DNA from 3 places in the Leclercia sp. CFBP8987 genome. Region 1 is predicted to be linked to each of the others. Evidence: predicted binding sites of a transcription regulator. Region 1 holds the regulator's gene; each other region holds the start of a gene.
What was found. Region 1 encodes PurR, which represses purine synthesis genes. Its sites were predicted from a motif close to CANGCAAACGTTTGCNTG; they were not measured.

Region 1 (6,740 bases):
ACCACGCCCAGCAGCGCGGTGGCCAGGAAAGACATGCGCCAGCCAATCACTTCACCCATCCAGGTTGCGGCCGGCACGCCGCCGATATTGGCGATGGTCAGGCCCATAAACATGGTGGCGACGGCGCTGGCCTGCTTGTGCTTCGGCACTACGCTGGCAGCGACCACCGACCCGAGGCCAAAGAAGGCGCCGTGGTTCAGGCTGGTCAGAATTCGGGACAGCATCAGGGTGGTGTAATCCGGGGAGAGCGCCGACAGCACGTTACCGACGGTAAAGATCGCCATCAGGAAGATCAGCGCGTTACGGCGACCGCGATGGGACAGCAGCAGGGTCATCAGCGGCGCACCCACCATCACGCCGATGGCGTAGGCGCTGATCAGCATGCCCGCAGCGGGAATTGAGACATCCACGCCCCGGGCGATAACCGGCAGCAGGCCCATCGGGGAAAATTCGGTTGTGCCGATACCAAAGGCGCCAATGGCCAGGGCCAGCAGCGGAAAATTGATTCTCATACTTCAACTCCAGACACCGTGTCGTCAGGCGACACAGAACAATGAAGGCGAAAGCATGACACCAATCACAAAAAATGAGAAGTTAACAATTTGGCAAAAGATTTTTGCCGGGCGCGTAACAATCAGCGCAGGAACGAGGGAGAGCGGAACTCTCCCGCATCAATCAGTGCAGTGCCGCAGTCAGACCGCTGGCAACAATCAGACTCAGAACAATAATGGTGGTAATCAGCGAAAACTTAAGATCGGTACTCATCAATTTTTCTCCTTTTAATCACCCTATGAAGAGTGAGCCTGCTCATTTTTACACAGTTCCGGGTAAAAATCTTGCTGGATTTAGATTGATATCGGTTTTTGCTCTTCCCCTTTTGGCCAAGATAAGACAAAATTCCACGCTAAATTTATTAGCGTACCGGCCATTGACCCCCTCCTGACGTCCTGTGTCGTTTTCCCGGCGTACCGCAATTCAAATTGCGCAATTAGGGCGAGTGAAGGCAAACGTTTACCTATTGGTTTTTCAGGAGCTTAGATATGGTCTGGAGTGACATCTGATGGCAACAATTAAAGACGTGGCGAAACGCGCAAACGTTTCCACTACAACCGTATCACATGTTATTAACAAAACCCGCTTTGTCGCGGAAGAGACCCGTAACAACGTCTGGGCGGCCATTAAAGAGCTGCACTACTCTCCCAGCGCCGTAGCCCGCAGTCTGAAGGTTAATCACACCAAATCGATCGGCCTGCTGGCGACCAGCAGCGAAGCGCCCTATTTTGCGGAAATTATTGAAGCAGTTGAGAAGAACTGCTTCCAGAAGGGCTACACCCTGATCCTCGGCAACGCCTGGAACAGCCAGGAAAAACAGCGCGCCTATCTGTCGATGATGGCGCAGAAGCGCGTCGACGGCCTGATGGTGATGTGTTCCGAATACCCGGAATCCTTGCTGTCGATGCTGGAAGAGTATCGCAATATTCCGATGGTGGTGATGGACTGGGGCGAAGCGAAGGCCGACTTTACCGACTCGGTGATCGATAACGCCTTTGAGGGCGGCTACATGGCCGGACGTTATCTGATTGAACGCGGTCACCGCGAAATCGGCGTGATCCCGGGAGCGCTGGAGCGCAACACCGGTGCCGGACGTCTGGCGGGCTTTATGAAAGCGATGGAAGAGGCCTTAATCACGGTCCCGGAAAACTGGATCGTGCAGGGCGACTTTGAACCGGAGTCTGGCTACCGCGCCATGCAGCAGATCCTCTCCCAGAGTCCGCGCCCGACCGCCATCTTCTGTGGCGGAGACATTATGGCAATGGGTGCGCTCTGTGCTGCCGATGAGATGGGCCTGCGCGTTCCGCAGGACGTTTCGCTGATCGGGTATGATAACGTGCGCAACGCCCGCTTCTTTACCCCGGCGCTGACCACCATCCACCAGCCAAAAGATTCGCTGGGGGAGACCGCCTTCAACATGCTGCTGGACCGTATCGTCAATAAGCGCGAAGAGTCCCAGTCAATTGAGGTGCATCCGCGCCTGATCGAACGCCGTTCCGTGGCGGATGGTCCGTTCCGCGACTACCGCCGTTAATCCTCTCCGGGAGCCAGCACCTCTGGCTCCCGCAGCCACTCCCGGTTCATCGTTTCACTGTCTCCCAGATAATCCAGCAGCCAGGCCAGGGCCGGTGACATATCGTTTTGTTGCCAGGTCAGGCAGCAGGCCGCATCCGGGAAGGGATTTTCCAGCGTCAGCTCGACCCACTTCCCGCTGTCGATCCACGGCCGGGCAAAATGCACCGGCACCATCCCCACGCACAGACCAGCCGAGAGGCAGGTGGCGGACGATTCCCAGTCCGGAGTGACGATCCGCCGCTGGTTATCCAGCAGCCAGGTGATGCGTTTCGGCAGCGAGCGGGAGGTGTCCTCGCGCACCAGCGAGGGCCAGTTGCGCAGGGTATCATCGCTGAGCGGTCCTTCCATGGCGGCCAGCGGATGATGGTTGGCCACCACGCAGATCCAGCTCAGGGTGCCCATATCACGAAACGCATAGCGCCCCCCGACCGGGATCGCCTGGGTGGCGCCGATCGCCATCTCCACCCTGCCGTCCGCCAGCGCATCCCAGACGCCGTTGAAGACCTCCTGCGAGACCCGCAGCTCGACGTCGGAAAAGTGGCGGTAAAAATCGACAATCATCTGCCGGGTGCGCTCGGGGCGCACGATATTATCCACCGCAATGGAGATATGGCTCCGCCAGCCGTTGGCGATCTGCTGGCACTGTTCGCGGGTGATCTGCATTTTTTTGATAACAGACCGCCCCTCTTTGAGAAACCACGTCCCGGCAGGCGTGAGTTCCACATCCCGGTGACGCCGCTCAAACAGCGGTACCGCCAGCCACTCCTCCAGCTGACGCACGGTGTAGCTGATGGCGGACGGGACGCGATGCAGCTCCTGCGCTGCTCCGCTGAAGCTGCCGTTACGCGCTACAGCATCCACCACTTCAAGAGAATATTCTGACCACATTTTCTGCCTGCAAAATTTTTGAATGCAACCGCCAAATATTAGCGTTTCACAAGCGGGTTTGCACTCCCTACACTCAGCGGCTACCCAAACCTGCGCCCAAACGGAGTAATAAAATAATGACACCCGGGAAAGGATTTTTAGTCTGGCTCGGCGGCTTAAGCGTGCTGGGCTTTCTCGCCACCGATATGTACCTGCCTGCCTTCGCCATCATGCAGGAAGATCTGCAGACCCCAGCGGCGGCCATCAGCGCCAGCCTGAGCCTGTTCCTGGCGGGCTTTGCCTTTGCTCAGCTGCTGTGGGGACCGATGTCCGACCGCTTCGGCCGTAAGCCGGTTTTACTGGCGGGCTTAGCCATTTTCGCTCTCGGCTGCCTCGGTATGCTGTGGGTTCGCGATGCCACCTGGCTGCTGGTGCTGCGCTTCATCCAGGCGGTGGGGGTTTGTGCCGCAGCGGTCACATGGCAGGCGCTGGTGACCGACTACTACCCGGCCTCGCGCACTAACCGTATTTTTGCCACCATCATGCCGCTGGTCGGACTCTCTCCGGCGCTGGCCCCGCTGCTCGGCAGTTGGATCCTCGCCCATTTCAGCTGGCAGGCGATTTTTGCGGTGCTGTTTGTTATCACCCTGGTGCTGATGATCCCGGCCTTTAGCCTGAAGCCAGCGGCAGTGAAAAATGAACAACCTAAACAACGCGTCACCTTTTTATCGCTGTTGCGCTCGCGTACCTATCGCGGCAACGTCCTGATTTATGCCGCCTGCTCTGCGAGCTTCTTCGCCTGGCTGACCGGCTCGCCGTTTATCCTCAGCGACATGGGCTACAGCCCGGCAGCGATCGGCCTGAGCTACGTGCCGCAGACCATCGCCTTCCTGATTGGTGGCTATGGCTGCCGTGCCGCGCTACAGAAATGGCAGGGTCACCAGATGCTGCCGTGGCTGCTGGGCCTGTTTGCCGTCAGCGTGATCGGCACCTGGGCGGTCGGGTTTATCCCGGGCGTGGGCCTGACTGAGCTGCTGATCCCCTTCTGCCTGATGGCGGTGGCGAACGGCGCGATCTACCCAATTGTGGTGGCCCAGGCCCTGCGTCCTTTCCCACAGGCGACCGGCAGCGCCGCCGCGCTGCAGAACACCCTGCAGTTGGGTCTCTGCTTCCTGGCGAGCCTGCTGGTGTCGTGGCTGATTGCCACCCCGCTGCTGACCACTACCAGCGTGATGGTGGCGACTGTGGTGCTGGCGGCGCTGGGCTATCGGATGCAGTACATCCCCGCCAGCCAGCGGGATGACAGCCTGCAGGCCGAATCGTCACGCGCCTGACAGAATATGTAGTTAGCTTGCTAACGATATCCTGTTGAATCACTGCGATATCAGTCCTATACTCACTGAAGCGTTCTGATAAATACTACAAATATTAAGTGTTAACGGGAGCCGGAGCGCTCCCGTTTTACCATGGATGGCCTTTCGGCAAGGGTCCTCTCCCTTCCTCTGTTCTACGTCGGATATTAGCCTCACGGGTCACTCCCGTGAAATTTCTCACTGTCCATAAAGAGCGTCTACGCTGTTTATGGGTTCTGATCACATCAGGTGATGGAGAAGCTATGAGTTCATCGTGTATAGAAGAAGTCAGCATCCGGAATGATGACTGGTTCCGGATCGTCAACGAATTGCTGAGCCGCGCGGGTATCACCATCAACGGCCCGGCATCCTCCGATCTACAAATTAAACACCCCGATTTTTTTAAACGCGTCCTGCAGCAGGGCTCGCTGGGTCTTGGCGAGAGCTATATGGACGGCTGGTGGGAGTGCGAGCGACTGGATATCTTTTTCAACAACGTCCTGCGGGCGGGCCTGGAAACACAGCTTCCCAGCCACCTGAAGGATACGCTACGGATCGCCACTGCCCGCCTGTTCAACCTGCAGAGTAAAAAACGTGCCTGGATCGTTGGCAAAGAGCATTACGATCTCGGGAACGACCTGTTCAGCCGCATGCTCGACCCCACCATGCAGTACTCCTGCGGTTACTGGAAAGAGGCAACCACCCTCGAACAGGCCCAGCAGGATAAATTACGTCTGATTTGTGAAAAACTGCAGCTGAAACCCGGCATGCGGGTGCTCGATATCGGCTGTGGCTGGGGTGGGCTGGCGCATTTTATGGCGCATCACTATGGTGTCAGCGTGGTGGGCGTGACCATCTCCGCTGAACAGCAAAAAATGGCTCAGGCGCGCTGTGAGGGGCTTGATGTCACCATCCTGTTGCAGGATTACCGCGACCTGCGCGACCAGTTCGATCGTATTGTCTCTGTGGGGATGTTTGAACATGTCGGGCCGAAGAACTACCGCACCTATTTTGAGGTGGTGGATCGCAACCTCAAGCCGGATGGTCTGTTTCTGCTGCACACCATCGGTTCACAAAAAACCGATCATCACGTCGACCCGTGGATCGATAAATACATCTTTCCGAATGGCTGTTTACCCTCAGTTCGCCAGATTGCCAATGCCAGCGAAGCCCATTTTGTGATGGAAGACTGGCATAATTTTGGCGCTGATTACGATACGACCCTGATGGCATGGCATGAACGTTTCCTCGCCGCCTGGCCGGAGATCGCAGACAACTATTCCGAACGATTTAAACGGATGTTCAGTTATTACCTGAATGCCTGCGCCGGGGCGTTTCGCGCCCGCGATATTCATCTGTGGCAGGTGGTGTTCAGCCGCGGCGTGGAGAACGGTTTGCGGGTGGCACGCTAAATAAAACACCCCGGCTTGCCGGGGTGTTTTATTATCACGCGTCGTTGAGCGTCTGTTGGATGGCGGCTGCCTCTTTGGCCGCCAGTACGCGCTCCACGGTATCGACCACCGCCTGGGTTTGCGGATCGATTTCAATATTGACCCGATGGCCCAGCTTTTTATTGCCGAGGGTGGTGCGCTGCAGGGTCTCCGGGATCAGGTGCACGCAGAAACGGGTTGGGGTTACTTCCCCCACCGTCAGGCTGATGCCGTCCACGCCAATAAATCCTTTATAAAGGATGTATTTCATTAATGACGGATCCTGAACTTTAAACCAGATCTGGCGGTTATTTTCTGAGGTCAGGATTTTAGAAATTTCAGCCGTGGTCATAATATGGCCCGACATTAAATGACCGCCGATTTCATCGCTGAATTTTGCCGCGCGCTCAACGTTAACGATATCGCCTTCAGCCAGTTCACCCAGGTTGGTGATGCGCAGCGTTTCCTTCATTAAATCGAAACTGATCAGGTTACCGTTGATCACGGTGACCGTCAGACAACAACCGTTGTGCGCAACCGATGCCCCGGTCTCCAGGCCATCGAGCATCTCATCCGGCAGGGCCACAACATGGGTTCTGAAGTTGGGTTTTTCATCAATGGACACCAGTTTCGCGGTGCCCTGCACAATACCAGTAAACATGCTTACGACTCCTGTTTGTTCCTTCGGTGATGACACCGTTTTATCGCACCACAATAACAGTTGAAAATAGAGGTTGCCAGTACCCCACCTTTTCTGGCGATTTTTTCACTAGATAATTAGCTTATCCCCGCTACAATAGCTGGAATTCCCCTCATCTTTTTCTTGCTGCATTTCGCAGCGGCTTTCTCTTTATCAAATAACAACAATATCAAAGGTGTTCACGTGCAGAAGTACTTGATTGAAGCGCGTCAGTTATTAGCCCTGGCGATCCCGGTAATACTTGCGCAAATTGCCCAGACCTCG
Region 2 (6,740 bases), 1.5 Mb from region 1:
CCCACCCGGGAAGTAGAGTTGTGCAAAACTGACGCAGCCCATCCGGCGGCTTTCGACCAGATGTGGCTCAAAGTTTTCGCCAATCACCAGCTCGGTGGAGCCACCGCCGATATCGATCACCAGCTTGCGGCCTTTTTCTGGCTGAGTATGTTCCACACCCATGAAAATCAGTCGGGCTTCTTCATTCCCCGAAATGATCTCGATAGGGTAGGGGATCACCTGCTCCGCACGCTTTAAAAATTCGGTGGCGTTCGACGCCTGGCGGAGGGTGTGGGTCCCGACAATGCAGACGCTCGATGGGGTGAAACCCTGCAGGCGTTCGGCAAACAGCGACAGGCAGTTCAGCCCGCGCTCCATCGCCTCTTCGCTGAGCATGTTGTCCGGTCCCAGGCCGTCAGCCAGGTGGACGCGCTGTTTCAGCCGACCGATGATCTGCATTGCACCATCGACTTCACGGGCAATGACCATGTGGAAGCTGTTAGAGCCAAGGTCGACCGCAGCAAACTCCTGCGGTCGTGGGGTCTTATCGTTTATCGGCATAGGTTAATCGGATTGCTCGAGTGATTTGATATAGTCGTAAATCGCCAGCTGTGCCCGCACTTTACGGCGATTGCCGCGCGGCACATAGCGGTTACTCAGTTCTTTATCGATATAACGTGCTTTTACAGTATCGCTTAACAATAAGTCAATGATATCAAGAATTTGTTGCTTCAGCCGCGGGTCAAGCAGCGGCGCCGCCACTTCAATGCGGTAATCGATGTTGCGCGTCATCCAGTCGGCAGAAGAGAGGTAGACGCGTTTATCGCCACCGTTCTCAAAAATATAGATGCGATCGTGTTCAAGGTAGCGGTCGACGATGCTCGTAACGCGAATATTTTCACTGATCCCCTCAAGTTCAGGGATAAGCGAGCACATGCCGCGGATTAGCAGATTGACCTGAACTCCGGAACCAGAAGCCGCATACAGGCGATCCACCAGCCCTTTATCGACCAGGTTGTTGAGCTTCAGCGTAATGCCAGCCGGCAGGCCATTCTGGGCATTGGCGATCTCTTTGTCGATCATGTCATACAGCAGGCGACGGGAGTTCTGCGGCGATACCAGCAGATAGTCGAAGCTGACCGGGCGATACGGGTTCTCAATGAAGTTAAAGACCCGGCGCACCTCGTTGGTGATGCGCGCATCGGCGGTGAGCAGCGAGTAGTCGGTATAAATTCGTGCGGTCTTCTCGTTAAAGTTGCCGGTACCGATGTGGGCATAACGCACCACGTCCTCCCCCTCTTTACGGGAGATGAGGAACAGCTTGGCGTGGATCTTCAGCCCCGGGGCCGAGAAGATGACGTGTACGCCCGCTTCGGTCAGGCGGCGGGCCCAGTGGATGTTGGCCTCTTCATCGAAGCGTGCCTGCAGCTCCACCACCACGGTCACTTTCTTGCCGTTGTGGGCGGCGTGGATCATCGCATCGATAATGCGGGAGTCTTTCGCCACGCGGTAGATGTTGATTTTGATCGCCAGCACGTTGGGATCGAACGACGCCTGACGCATCAGCTCCAGCACGTGCTCAAAGGTGTGGTACGGATAGTAGAGCAGGACGTCGCGCTCGCGAATGGCGTCGAAGCCGTTGCGGAACTTATCGAACCAGATATGGCGCAGGCGCGGCAGCGGCTTGTTCACCAGATTGGCTTTGCCGACATTCGGGAAGCCAATAAAGTCTTTAAAGTTGTGATAGCGGCCGCCCGGGACGATGGAGTCGTAGCGGGAGATGGTCAGCTTTTCACGCAGCATCTCGACCATCGCGTCCGGCATATCGCGCTGATAGACGAAGCGCACCGGCTCCGCGGTCAGACGCTGCTTGAGGCTGGAGGACATCAGCTCCATCAGGCTGGCTTCCATCTCGTGCACCAGATCGTACTCGGCGTCACGGGTCATCTTCATCGAATAGGCGTTCAGGGCGTCGTAATCGAAGAAGCCCTTAAAGATATCGTCCAGACAGTAGCGCAGGATGTTATCCAGCAGGATCATCGGCTTGCGGCGACGCGGGGTTTCCGGCGGCAGATTGACGAAGCGCGGCACTTTATCTGACGGGATCTCCAGCAGCGCATAGCGGATGCTGTCGCCGCGAATAATCTCCACCGCCAGATAGGTGTAATCATCCTTCAGGAACTGCACCAGATCGGTTTCGCGGTTAATTAGAATGGGGGTGATGTGCTGGCGCAGATAATGTTTGAAATAGTGACGCAGCCAGCTCTGCTGGTTGACCGAGAGCTGTCGCTCGTTAATCAGGAAGATTTGATTGCGTGCCATCTCCAGCAGCAACTCGTTATACAGACTGTCAAATTCCTGATCGGCTTTCAGAACCCGGGACTGGATCTTGCCCAGCAGATGACGCGAATTGGAATTTAAACCCTGCTCTTCGCTAATGATGATTCGGCGTTTCAGCTCAGCAAAGCGAACTTTGTAGAACTCATCCAGGTTATTGGAGTAAATCCCCAGAAAACGCATGCGCTCAATCAGCGGGTTACTTTTATCCGCTGCTTCCTGAAGCACGCGCTCATTGAAGGCTAACCAGCTTAGCTCTTTCTCGATGTATAACTTTTCCTGACCCATTACTACTCACACTCCAGTTCAATCACAGGACGTGGTAAATCCGTCTCGCCTTTATTATGGCGAGCATTTCCACTATATGTCCAACTGTGTCAGAAAAGTATGACAGTTAAATTTTTTATTGAGGGATAATAACGAGTTGCCGGGCAGACGGGGCAGAGGGTGTTGTAGGCCGGGTAAGCGATAGCGCCACCCGGCAAAAGACTACTCTTCGGCCGCGTGGCCTTGCGGGGGTAACGGCGCGCCATCCAGCCAGGCGGCACCGTCGCGCATTTCAAGGCGGCCATCAACAAACCAGCTGACCACCAGCGGATAGATGGCATGCTCCTGGGCCTGAACCCGGGCGGTGACATCCTCTTCGCTGTCGCCTGCAAACACCGGCACTTTCGCCTGCAGGATCACCGGGCCACCGTCCAGTTCGTCAGTGACAAAATGGACCGAGGTGCCGTGCTCCTCGTCGCCATTATCCAGCACCTGACGGTGGGTGTGCAGGCCGGGATATTTTGGCAGCAGGGAAGGGTGGATATTCAGCAGTCGCCCGGCATAGTGCGCCACAAAGGCCGGACTGAGGATCCGCATGTAGCCCGCCAGCACCACCACGTCTGGGGCGTAGGCGTCGATCTCCTGCACCAGCTCGCGATCAAAGGCCTCGCGGCTGGCAAACTGCGAGGCACCGAGCGCATGGGCGGCAATGCCTGCGTCGCGGGCGCGCTCAAGGCCGAACGCGTCGGCCTTGTTACTGAATACTGCGCGAATGGTGCCGTTGATCTTCTTCTGTTCGCAGGCATCGATGATAGCCTGCAAATTACTTCCGTTACCGGAAATGAGCACCACTATGTTTTTCATTCAATGACCACACGCTGTTCGGAATCAGATGCTTTGATGATACCGATTTTCCACGCGTTTTCACCTTTGGCCTGCAGCAGCGCCAGGGCATTGTCCACTTCGCTGGCTGGCAGAGCGATCAGCATCCCCACGCCGCAGTTGAAGGTGCGATACATTTCATGATCGCTGACGTTACCGGCATCCTGCAGCCAGTTGAACACTGCCGGCCACTGCCATGAGGATTCGTCGATTACCGCCTGGGTGTTGTCCGGCAGTACGCGCGGAATATTTTCCCAGAAGCCGCCGCCGGTCAGGTGGGCGATGGCGTGAACATCCACGTTCTCGATCAGTTCGAGGATGGATTTCACGTAGATGCGGGTGGGTTCGAGCAGGTGATCGGCCAGCGGTTTGCCTTCCAGCTCGGTGGTCAGCGGATCGCAGCCACTCACTTCAACAATTTTACGCACCAGAGAGTAACCGTTGGAGTGCGGACCGCTGGAGCCCAGCGCAATCAGCACGTCGCCGTCGGTCACTTTGCTGCCGTCAATGATTTCTGATTTTTCGACAACGCCCACGCAGAAGCCGGCTACGTCGTAATCTTCGCCGTGGTACATCCCCGGCATTTCAGCGGTTTCACCGCCGACCAGCGCACAGCCAGACTGCAGACAGCCTTCAGCGATACCGCTGATCACGCTGGCTGCGGTGTCGACGTCCAGCTTGCCGGTGGCGTAGTAGTCGAGGAAGAACAGCGGCTCAGCGCCCTGAACCACCAGGTCGTTCACGCACATGGCAACCAGGTCAACACCGATGGTGTCGTGGCGTTTCAGATCCATCGCCAGGCGCAGCTTGGTGCCCACGCCGTCAGTGCCCGAGACCAGAACCGGTTCGCGATATTTTTGCGGCAGCGCGCACAGTGCGCCGAATCCTCCCAGCCCACCCATGACTTCCGGGCGGCGGGTCTTTTTAACTACCCCTTTGATACGGTCAACCAGCGCATTACCTGCGTCAATATCTACACCGGCATCTTTGTAGCTGAGAGAAGTTTTGTTGGTCACGGCTCAAGTCCCCACGCGATTGCATTGCGATTGTAAGAAAAATCGGCGCAATTCTAACAGTCCAGGCAAACGTTTGCGAGCCCATTCTGCAACAGAAAAATGGGGCCCTGAAAATCCAGCAAAAATCGCGCGCTGGCACGCAAACTTGAACCCGTTCACGAAAATGAAACCGGGTACATTCTTATACTTGCAACCCCTTCGCTGAATGCACATCATTTCACTGAAACCGGTTTCTGTACTCTTTTTTGCCGATAATTAACGCTGAATGAGGGATATCGCATGTCAGGATTCAAAGAGGGTTTTCTGTGGGGCGGCGCGGTGGCGGCGCATCAACTTGAAGGCGGCTGGCAGGAGGGCGGGAAGGGCCCGAGCGTCGCAGACGTGATGACCGCAGGCGCGCACGGCGTCCCGCGCGAGATCACCGACGGCGTGCTGCCGGGCAAAAACTACCCCAACCATGAAGCCATCGATTTCTATCACCGTTACAAAGAGGACATCCAACTCTTTGCAGAAATGGGCTTTAAATGCTTCCGCACCTCGATTGCCTGGACGCGTATTTTCCCCAAAGGCGATGAACAGCAGCCCAACGAGGCGGGCCTGCAGTTTTACGACGATCTCTTTGATGAGTGCCTGAAGCACGGCATCGAACCGGTGATAACCCTCTCGCATTTCGAAATGCCGTATCACCTGGTGAGCGAATACGGCGGCTGGCGTAATCGCAAGCTGATCGACTTCTTTGTGCGCTTTGCCAGCGTGGTGTTTAAGCGTTATCAGCACAAAGTGAAGTACTGGATGACCTTCAACGAGATCAACAACCAGGCCAACTTCCACGAAGATTTTGCCCCGTTCACCAACTCCGGCCTGCACTATCAGCCGGGTGAAGATCGCGAGCCGGTGATGTTCCAGGCGGCGCACTACGAGCTGGTGGCCAGCGCCCTGGCGGTAAAGGCCGGACGTGAAATCAACCCGTCGCTGCGTATCGGCTGCATGATCGCCATGTGTCCTATCTATCCGCTGACCTGCGCTCCGGACGACATGATGATGGCGATGAACGCCATGCATCGCCGCTACTGGTTCACCGACGTGCACGTGCGTGGTGCCTATCCGCAGCATCTGCTCAACTATTTTGCCCGTCGCGGTTTCGAGCTTGATATCACCGAAGAGGACAAAGCAGCGCTGAAGCAGGGCTGTGTGGATTACATCGGCTTCAGCTACTACATGTCGTTTGCCACCAAGGCGACAGCGGATAACCCGCAGCTGGATTACGACGAGAGCAAAAGTCTGGTCTCCAACCCCTACGTGCAGAAATCGGACTGGGGCTGGCAGATTGACCCGGTGGGGCTGCGCTACTCCCTGAACTGGTTCTGGGATCACTACCAGCTGCCGCTGTTTATCGTCGAAAACGGTTTTGGTGCCATCGACGTGCTGGAGAGCGACGGCACGGTGAACGATCAGTACCGCATTGACTATCTCAGCGCCCATATCCGCGAGATGAAAAAAGCGGTGGTGGAAGATGGCGTGGATCTGATGGGCTACACCCCGTGGGGCTGTATCGATCTGGTCTCAGCCGGCACCGGCGAGATGAAAAAACGCTATGGCTTTATCTACGTCGATAAAGATAACGAAGGCAACGGCACGCTGAATCGCAGCAAGAAGAAGTCGTTCGCCTGGTATCAGCAGGTGATTGCCAGCAACGGCGAGTCGCTTTAATTCTGCATTGCCGGGTGGCGGCTTCGCCTTACCCGGCCTACAACCCCTGTAGGCCCGTGCAAGCGCAGCGCCGCCGGGCATAAAAACTGCCGCTTACCCCTCCGGTTTTATTTGTCTCTTTTATACTCTCTGCAGCCCGTTATTCACTTTGGTTGATCCCGGTCAAGCAAGATGGGTATGGCGTAGTCCGCAAAAAGCGGTATAATCCGGCGATTTTTTTTGTGGCTGCCACCCGAAGGAGAAATAGAATGAAGATTGTGGAAGTGAAACACCCACTCGTTAAACACAAGCTGGGCCTGATGCGTGAGCATGACATCAGCACTAAGCGCTTTCGTGAACTGGCCTCTGAAGTTGGCAGCTTACTGACCTATGAAGCAACCTCCGATCTGGAAACTGAAACTGTCACCATTGAAGGCTGGAACGGCCCGGTACAGGTTGAGCAGATCAAAGGTAAAAAAATTACCGTTGTGCCAATCCTGCGTGCGGGTCTGGGCATGATGGAAGGCGTGCTGGAGCACGTCCCGAGCGCGCGTATCAGCGTGGTTGGTA
Region 3 (6,740 bases), 260 kb from region 1:
ATGATTTTTGACGGAGTCAGTCAGATTATTCGCAGTTACGTTAAACAGACGAAAAAAAGCCGGGGCGACCCGGCAAAAAAAAACAATGAGGCATAAAATTAATCGGTAATAAACCAGTCGTCAGCGCTCTCCCAGGTTTCCTGTAAAATTTCGCTGATGCGCTGTTTATCTTCTTTGGCGCCGCCGATCACCGACAGATTATTTGAACTGGCATAACGCACGGTGACAGCACCATCGCGTTCGGGAAAGGAGTCATTAATACGGCGGGATAATTCACCCGCCAGTGCGTCCAGCGCCCCGGCAGGCAAAGTAGTTGTTCTGGCAATGGTCACTTCGATACGCATAGTTGCCCCCTGTGTAATATACTGTTTATTTATACAGTCATATTGTCGAACTTACAACAGGGGGCCAACAATTTTTAGCGTTTTACCGTCCAGTGTACGGTTTCACCCGCGAGGAACGGGATCAGGGTGTCATCCGTCAGGGCTATGGATTCCACCACGCTGCTCTCTTCCCGAACCAGTTCAACGAAGGTCTCATTGACCGGCAAGCCGTAGAAGCGAGGGCCATTCAGGGAGCAGAAGGCCTCAAAGTGCTGCAGGGCGTTCATCTCTTCAAACACCTGGGCATAGCTGGCCAGCGCGGTAGGCGCGTTAAAGCAACCTGCACAGCCGCAGCTGGCTTCTTTGCGGTGACGGGCGTGCGGCGCAGAGTCGGTGCCGAGGAAGGCACGCTCAAAGCCGCTGGCAACCAGTTCACGCAGCGCCTGCTGGTGGATATTACGCTTGAGGATTGGCAGGCAATAGAGGTGAGGGCGCACGCCGCCCACCAGCATGTGGTTGCGGTTGAACATCAGGTGCTGCGGGGTAATGGTGGCGGCCAGAAGCTCGTTACCATCGCGCACGTATTCGGCCGCATCTTTGGTGGTGATATGTTCAAACACCACTTTCAGACCAGGCAGACGCTGACGCAGCGGCTCCATCACGGTGTCGATAAAACGCGCTTCGCGGTCGAAAATATCGATCTCGGCATGGGTTACTTCGCCATGCACCAGCAGCGGCATCCCCAGTTTCTCCATGCGCTCCAGCACCGGCATAATCGCATCAATGCTGGTTACGCCATGGCTGGAGTTGGTGGTGGCGTTGGCCGGGTAGAGCTTGGCGGCGGTGAAGACCCCTTCGTTAAAGCCGCGTTCGATCTCGTTGGGATCGAGCGTGTCGGTCAGATAACAGGTCATCAGCGGGGTAAAATCGTGTCCGGCAGGCACGGCAGCAAGAATGCGCTGGCGATAGGCAATCGCCGCGTCGACCGTGGTGACGGGCGGCACCAGGTTTGGCATGACAATCGCGCGGCCATAAATTTCACTGGTATACGGCACGACGGTGTTGAGCATATCGCCATCGCGAAGATGGATATGCCAGTCGTCTGGGCGGCGAATTTTCAAAACCTGGGATGGTGCAGTCATGGATAGGCTCCGGCTGAGTGAGATGATTTTTGCCGGACACAAAGAATAGAGGGAAACGTTTTCGTTTGCACTCTTTTCCACAAAAAAAAGGCGCCGAAGCGCCTCAGTGGTTAATCGACGAAGGGGATAACAATCTCACCCGGTTTCACTTCGATTCCTTTTGCGTACTTTTTCGCCAGGGCTTCACCCTTGCTGTTATCTTCGCGCAGGATGTAGGCCGGTTGCTGGTTGAAGTAGTTTTGCAGCGACTGATTGAGGTATGGCATCAGGGTTTGCAGAACCGGTTTCATTTTGTCCGGCGACACCACCGCGTCGGTGATCTCCATCTGCTGCAGATAGATGGCGCCCTGATCTTTATTGAAGACCGGCAGCGCTTTTAATTTCAGTTTGATATTGGCTTTCTGGCTGCCGAACAGCGAGTTCATGTCCAGGCTGGCATCCCCGGAGAGCATCACTTTGTTCGGCTCTTCACGGCCAATCTGGCTGGCAAGGTTGGTCAGGACGATATGCGCATCGGCCACGCCCGGAACGCCGATATCTTTCGCAAAGTTATTGCGCTTTTGCAGAGCCTGGTTGATCTCCTGCTCACTGACGGTGTACTGGGTGAGCTGATTACAACCAACCAGCAGGCCGCTGACGATCAACGCAGTGGCAATAACGAATTTTTTCATGGTTTTCCTCGACATAATGTCAGCGCTTCAATCCTGACGCGCCAGTATGTCAGGGGAGAGTGTGTCAGACCAGCAGAAAAAACTGATATCTGTGCGATCAGGCGCCAGGCTCGAGGATGCCGGGCAGGCGACGTTTGTGGCTGAACTGCCAGCCCAGCGCGAAGCAGGTGATCACCCCGATTAAGGCCAGCATCACCCACGGTAACTCCGGCTGATTGAAGGCTTTCCCGGCATCAAATAACCACCCGCCACCGGCATATCCCAGCGCACCACCAATCGCCAGTCCGAGACGGCTAAAGCCCATATAGCTGCCCCGCGCACGCGGGTCGGCCAGCTCGGCGCTCAGGGTTTCGCGGGCCGGTTCGGCAATAATCGAGCCGATATAGAAGGTGCAGATCAGCATAAACAGCTGCTGCAGGGAGCCCACCATCCCAATGGGCAGCATGCTCAGGGACATCAGCAGCAGGCCCGCCATCAGACGGTGCTCAAGGCGGAAGCGTTTTTCGCTCCAGCGGGCAATCGGGTAGAGCAGGGAGAGTGAGAGACAGGCTTCAATGGCGTACATCCACTTCACCGCCGCCGGGGAACCCGCCACATCGTTGACCATGATCGGCAGCATCAGCATTACCTGCACGCCCAGCATGTAATAGCCCGCCAGGGTCAGCACATAGGTGATAAAGCGTTTGTCGTGCCAGACCCGGCCCAGCCCTTCGCGCACCGGCGCTTTGACGGTGGAGAGTTTCCATGCCGGTAACAGCCAGGCGTTGAAGGCCGCGCAGAGGATAAACAGCACTGCGCCCGTGGCGCAGACCAGACGAAAATCATACTGCAGCAGCCAGCTGCCCAACAGCGCGCCCACCACCGCACCGGCGCTGTCCTGCATCATCAGCAGAGAGAAAAAACGTCCGCGATGCTGAGGCCGGATCAGTTTGACCACTAGCGCCGTGCGCGGCGGGTCGAACAGCGTGCCCCCCAGACCGGAGATAACGCAGGAGACCCACAGCAGCCAGGGCTCATGGGCGATAGCCATGGTGGCAAATCCCGCGGCCCGCAGCAGCATGCCGGTGACGATCATCGGTTTGGCCCCGAAGCGGTCGGCAATGGCGCCGCCGAACACCCCCAGCCCCTGCTGAACAAACTGGCGCAGACCCAGCGCAATACCGACCATCAGCGCCGCCCAGCCCATCTGATCGACAAAGCGAATCGAAATAAGCGGGAAAACGACGAAAAAGCCGAGGACAACCAACATGTTATCGACAAGCAGGAAACATTTGCCCAGACGCCGGGCCTGTGAGATACGGGACATTTCCCCTCCAGGGGAACAAAGATGATGAGCGCGCTAATATTCTGCGGTTTCGCCGGGGTTTTTCCCACCGCGCAGGCGACAATATTTTTTTATCGAAAAGGTACTTTGATTGAGGCTTTTCATCGAAAAATGTGAAAAGACATCAAAATGCTATGTCACTGTTTTCCCGAATGGCAACGGCGCAGGTATAGTAAAGCTAACGGGTCAAGGTTGTAACATGAAGGAGTTGTATCCATGTTTGGCTATCGCAGTAATGTGCCGAAAGTTCGCCTGACGACCGACCGGCTGGTGGTGCGTCTGGTGCACGAGCGTGATGCCTGGCGTCTGGCGGACTACTACGCTGAGAATCGTCAGTTTTTAAAACCCTGGGAACCCGTGCGGGATGAAAGCCACTGTTATCCTTCCGGCTGGCAGGCCCGGCTGAGCATGATTGCCGAGTTCCACAAGCAGGGCTCGGCGTTCTATTTTGCCCTGCTCGATCCGGAAGAGAAAGAGATCGTCGGGATCGCCAACTTCTCTAACGTGGTGCGGGGATCTTTTCACGCCTGCTACCTGGGCTACTCCATCGGACAAAAATGGCAGGGACAGGGGCTGATGTTTGAGGCCTTGACCACCGCTATCCGCTATATGCAGCGGACCCAGCATATGCACCGCATTATGGCCAACTACATGCCGCACAATCAGCGCAGCGGCGATCTGCTGGCACGCCTCGGGTTTGAAAAAGAGGGCTATGCCAAAGAGTACCTGCTGATTAACGGCGAATGGCGCGATCATGTCCTGACGGCGCTGACAACCAAAGAGTGGAGCGCGGGGCGCTAAGGAACAGAGATGAAATATCAGTTAACCGCCACAGAAGCGCGCGTTATCGGCTGCCTGCTGGAAAAACAGGTCACCACCCCGGAACAGTATCCGCTTTCGGTGAATGCGGTCACCCTGGCCTGCAATCAGAAGACCAACCGTGAGCCGGTGATGAACCTCGCCGAGCAGGAGGTGCAGGAGCAGCTTGATGCGCTGGTTAAGCGCCACTATCTGCGCACCGTCAGCGGCTTTGGCAATCGCGTCACCAAATATGAACAGCGTTTTTGCAACTCCGAGTTTGGTGCCCTTAAGCTGAACCCGGCCGAAGTGGCGCTCGTCGCCACCCTGCTGCTGCGCGGCGCGCAGACGCCGGGCGAGCTACGCACCCGGGCCGCGCGTATGCACGAGTTCGCGGATATGCAGGAGGTGGAGCAGGCGCTCGAGGGCCTTGCCGCCCGGGAAGATGGGCCTTTTGTCCTGCGTCTGGCCCGTGAGCCGGGCAAGCGCGAAAGCCGCTATATGCACCTCTTCAGCGGTGAGGTTGATACCGCCGTCACGACAGCCGAGGCTGCGGCTCCGGTCGCGGATGAGACCTTACTGGCCCGTGTTGAGGCGCTGGAAAATGAAGTCGAAGAATTGAAACAGCGACTCGATTCGCTGCTGGCACATCTGGGAGACTAACGGTGACAAAATTACGTGTAGGCGTTGTAGGGCTGGGCGGGATCGCCCAGAAAGCCTGGCTGCCGGTGCTGAGCGCCGCAACAGACTGGACGTTGCAGGGGGCCTGGTCGCCTTCGCGGGATAAGGCGCTGCGGATCTGCGAGTCCCTGCGCATGCCTTATTATGCGTCGTTACAGGATCTGGCCCGCGAGTGTGATGTGGTCTTTGTCCACACCTCCACAGTCACCCACTATCAGGTGGTCAGCGAGCTGCTGCACGCGGGCGTCCATGTCTGCGTCGATAAACCGCTGGCCGATAACCTGGCCGACGCCGAGCGGCTGATTGATCTCGCTGCCCAGAAGAAGCTCATCCTGATGGTCGGCTTTAACCGCCGCTTCGCGCCGCTCTATCAGCAGCTGAAAACCCAGCTGAACGGTGCGGCATCCCTGCGGATGGATAAACACCGCGCTGACAGCATCGGGCCCAACGATCTGCGCTTTACCCTGCTGGATGATTATCTGCACGTGGTGGACACCGCCCTGTGGCTGGCGGGCAATGATGCCCGGCTTACCGGCGGTACGCTGCAGACCAACGAGAACGGGGCGATGGTCTATGCCGAGCACCATTTCAGCGCCGGCAATATGCAGATCACTACCTCCATGCACCGCCGGGCGGGCAGCCAGCGGGAGTGGATCCAGGCGGTGACGGATGGCGCATTGCTGGACATTACCGATATGCGCGAGTGGCGCGAGGAGCGGGGGAGTGGCGTCGTTACGCCGGCCATCCCGGGCTGGCAAAGCACCCTTGAGCAGCGCGGCTTTGCGGGCTGCGCGCGTCACTTCATCGAATGCGTGCAAAATCAGACGGTTCCTGAAACCGCAGGCGAACAGGCGATCCGCGCCCAGCGCATCGTGGAGAAGCTCTGGCGCGAGGCCATGAGCGAATAACCTGCGGTAACATCTGCCCATAGCAATTCGCGTTTTTACGAGTAGACTAGGCGCGTTTATTGTCTTGTAGGCCGGGTAAGCGCAGCGCCACCCGGCGAGAATCACGCCTGCTTTGCAGGCGTTTTGCCGTCTGGTAGTGGAAATTCACGTTAATGAACCTATTAAAATCGCTGGCTGCCGTCAGCTCGATGACCATGTTTTCGCGCGTGCTGGGTTTTGCGCGCGACGCCATTGTGGCAAGGGTCTTTGGCGCAGGAATGGCGACTGACGCCTTTTTTGTTGCGTTTAAACTGCCTAACCTGCTGCGCCGTATCTTTGCCGAAGGCGCGTTCTCCCAGGCTTTTGTCCCCATTCTGGCGGAATACAAAAGCAAGCAGGGGGAAGACGCAACGAAGGTATTTGTCTCCTACGTCTCGGGATTGCTGACCCTCGCCCTGGCGATCGTCACGGTGATCGGCATGCTGGCGGCGCCCTGGGTGATCATGGTCACCGCGCCCGGCTTTGCCGATACCGCCGATAAATTTGCCCTGACCTCGCAGCTGCTGCGCATTACCTTCCCCTATATTCTGCTGATCTCGCTGGCGTCGCTGGCGGGGGCGATCCTTAACACCTGGAACCGCTTCTCGGTCCCGGCGTTTGCGCCAACGTTCCTCAACGTCAGCATGATCGGCTTTGCGCTGTTTGCCGCGCCGCACTTCCATCCGCCGGTGCTGGCCCTGGCCTGGGCGGTGACGGTGGGCGGGGTACTGCAGCTGGCGTATCAGCTGCCGCACCTGAAGAAGATCGGCATGCTGGTGCTGCCGCGCATTAACCTGCGCGATGCAGGGGCGATGCGGGTGGTGAAGCAGATGGGGCCGGCCATTCTTGGCGTCTCGGTGAGCCAGATTTCGCTG

Region 2: the regulator PurR is predicted to act here: its motif matches at 4,544-4,561, upstream of purM (phosphoribosylformylglycinamidine cyclo-ligase).
Region 3: the regulator PurR is predicted to act here: its motif matches at 1,514-1,531, upstream of pyrC (dihydroorotase).

Annotation. Positions count from the first base shown of each region.
Region 1 is NZ_CM188255.1:2,020,177-2,026,916, reverse strand. It holds gene SOM40_RS09720 (MFS transporter) at 1-512, opposite strand, end outside; gene cydH (cytochrome bd-I oxidase subunit CydH) at 676-765, opposite strand; gene purR (HTH-type transcriptional repressor PurR) at 1,061-2,086, shown strand; gene punR (DNA-binding transcriptional activator PunR) at 2,083-3,015, opposite strand; gene punC (purine nucleoside transporter PunC) at 3,132-4,328, shown strand; gene cfa (cyclopropane fatty acyl phospholipid synthase) at 4,610-5,758, shown strand; gene SOM40_RS09690 (riboflavin synthase subunit alpha) at 5,793-6,437, opposite strand; gene mdtK (MdtK family multidrug efflux MATE transporter) at 6,660-6,740, shown strand, end outside.
Region 2 is NZ_CM188255.1:3,513,022-3,519,761, reverse strand. It holds gene ppx (exopolyphosphatase) at 1-540, opposite strand, end outside; gene ppk1 (polyphosphate kinase 1) at 544-2,604, opposite strand; gene purN (phosphoribosylglycinamide formyltransferase) at 2,806-3,447, opposite strand; gene purM (phosphoribosylformylglycinamidine cyclo-ligase) at 3,444-4,481, opposite strand; gene SOM40_RS16930 (6-phospho-beta-glucosidase) at 4,761-6,191, shown strand; gene upp (uracil phosphoribosyltransferase) at 6,440-6,740, shown strand, end outside.
Region 3 is NZ_CM188255.1:1,761,323-1,768,062, forward strand. It holds gene dinI (DNA damage-inducible protein I) at 99-344, opposite strand; gene pyrC (dihydroorotase) at 419-1,465, opposite strand; gene SOM40_RS08345 (lipoprotein) at 1,576-2,136, opposite strand; gene mdtH (multidrug efflux MFS transporter MdtH) at 2,234-3,442, opposite strand; gene rimJ (ribosomal protein S5-alanine N-acetyltransferase) at 3,677-4,261, shown strand; gene SOM40_RS08360 (YceH family protein) at 4,271-4,921, shown strand; gene SOM40_RS08365 (Gfo/Idh/MocA family protein) at 4,924-5,847, shown strand; gene murJ (murein biosynthesis integral membrane protein MurJ) at 6,000-6,740, shown strand, end outside.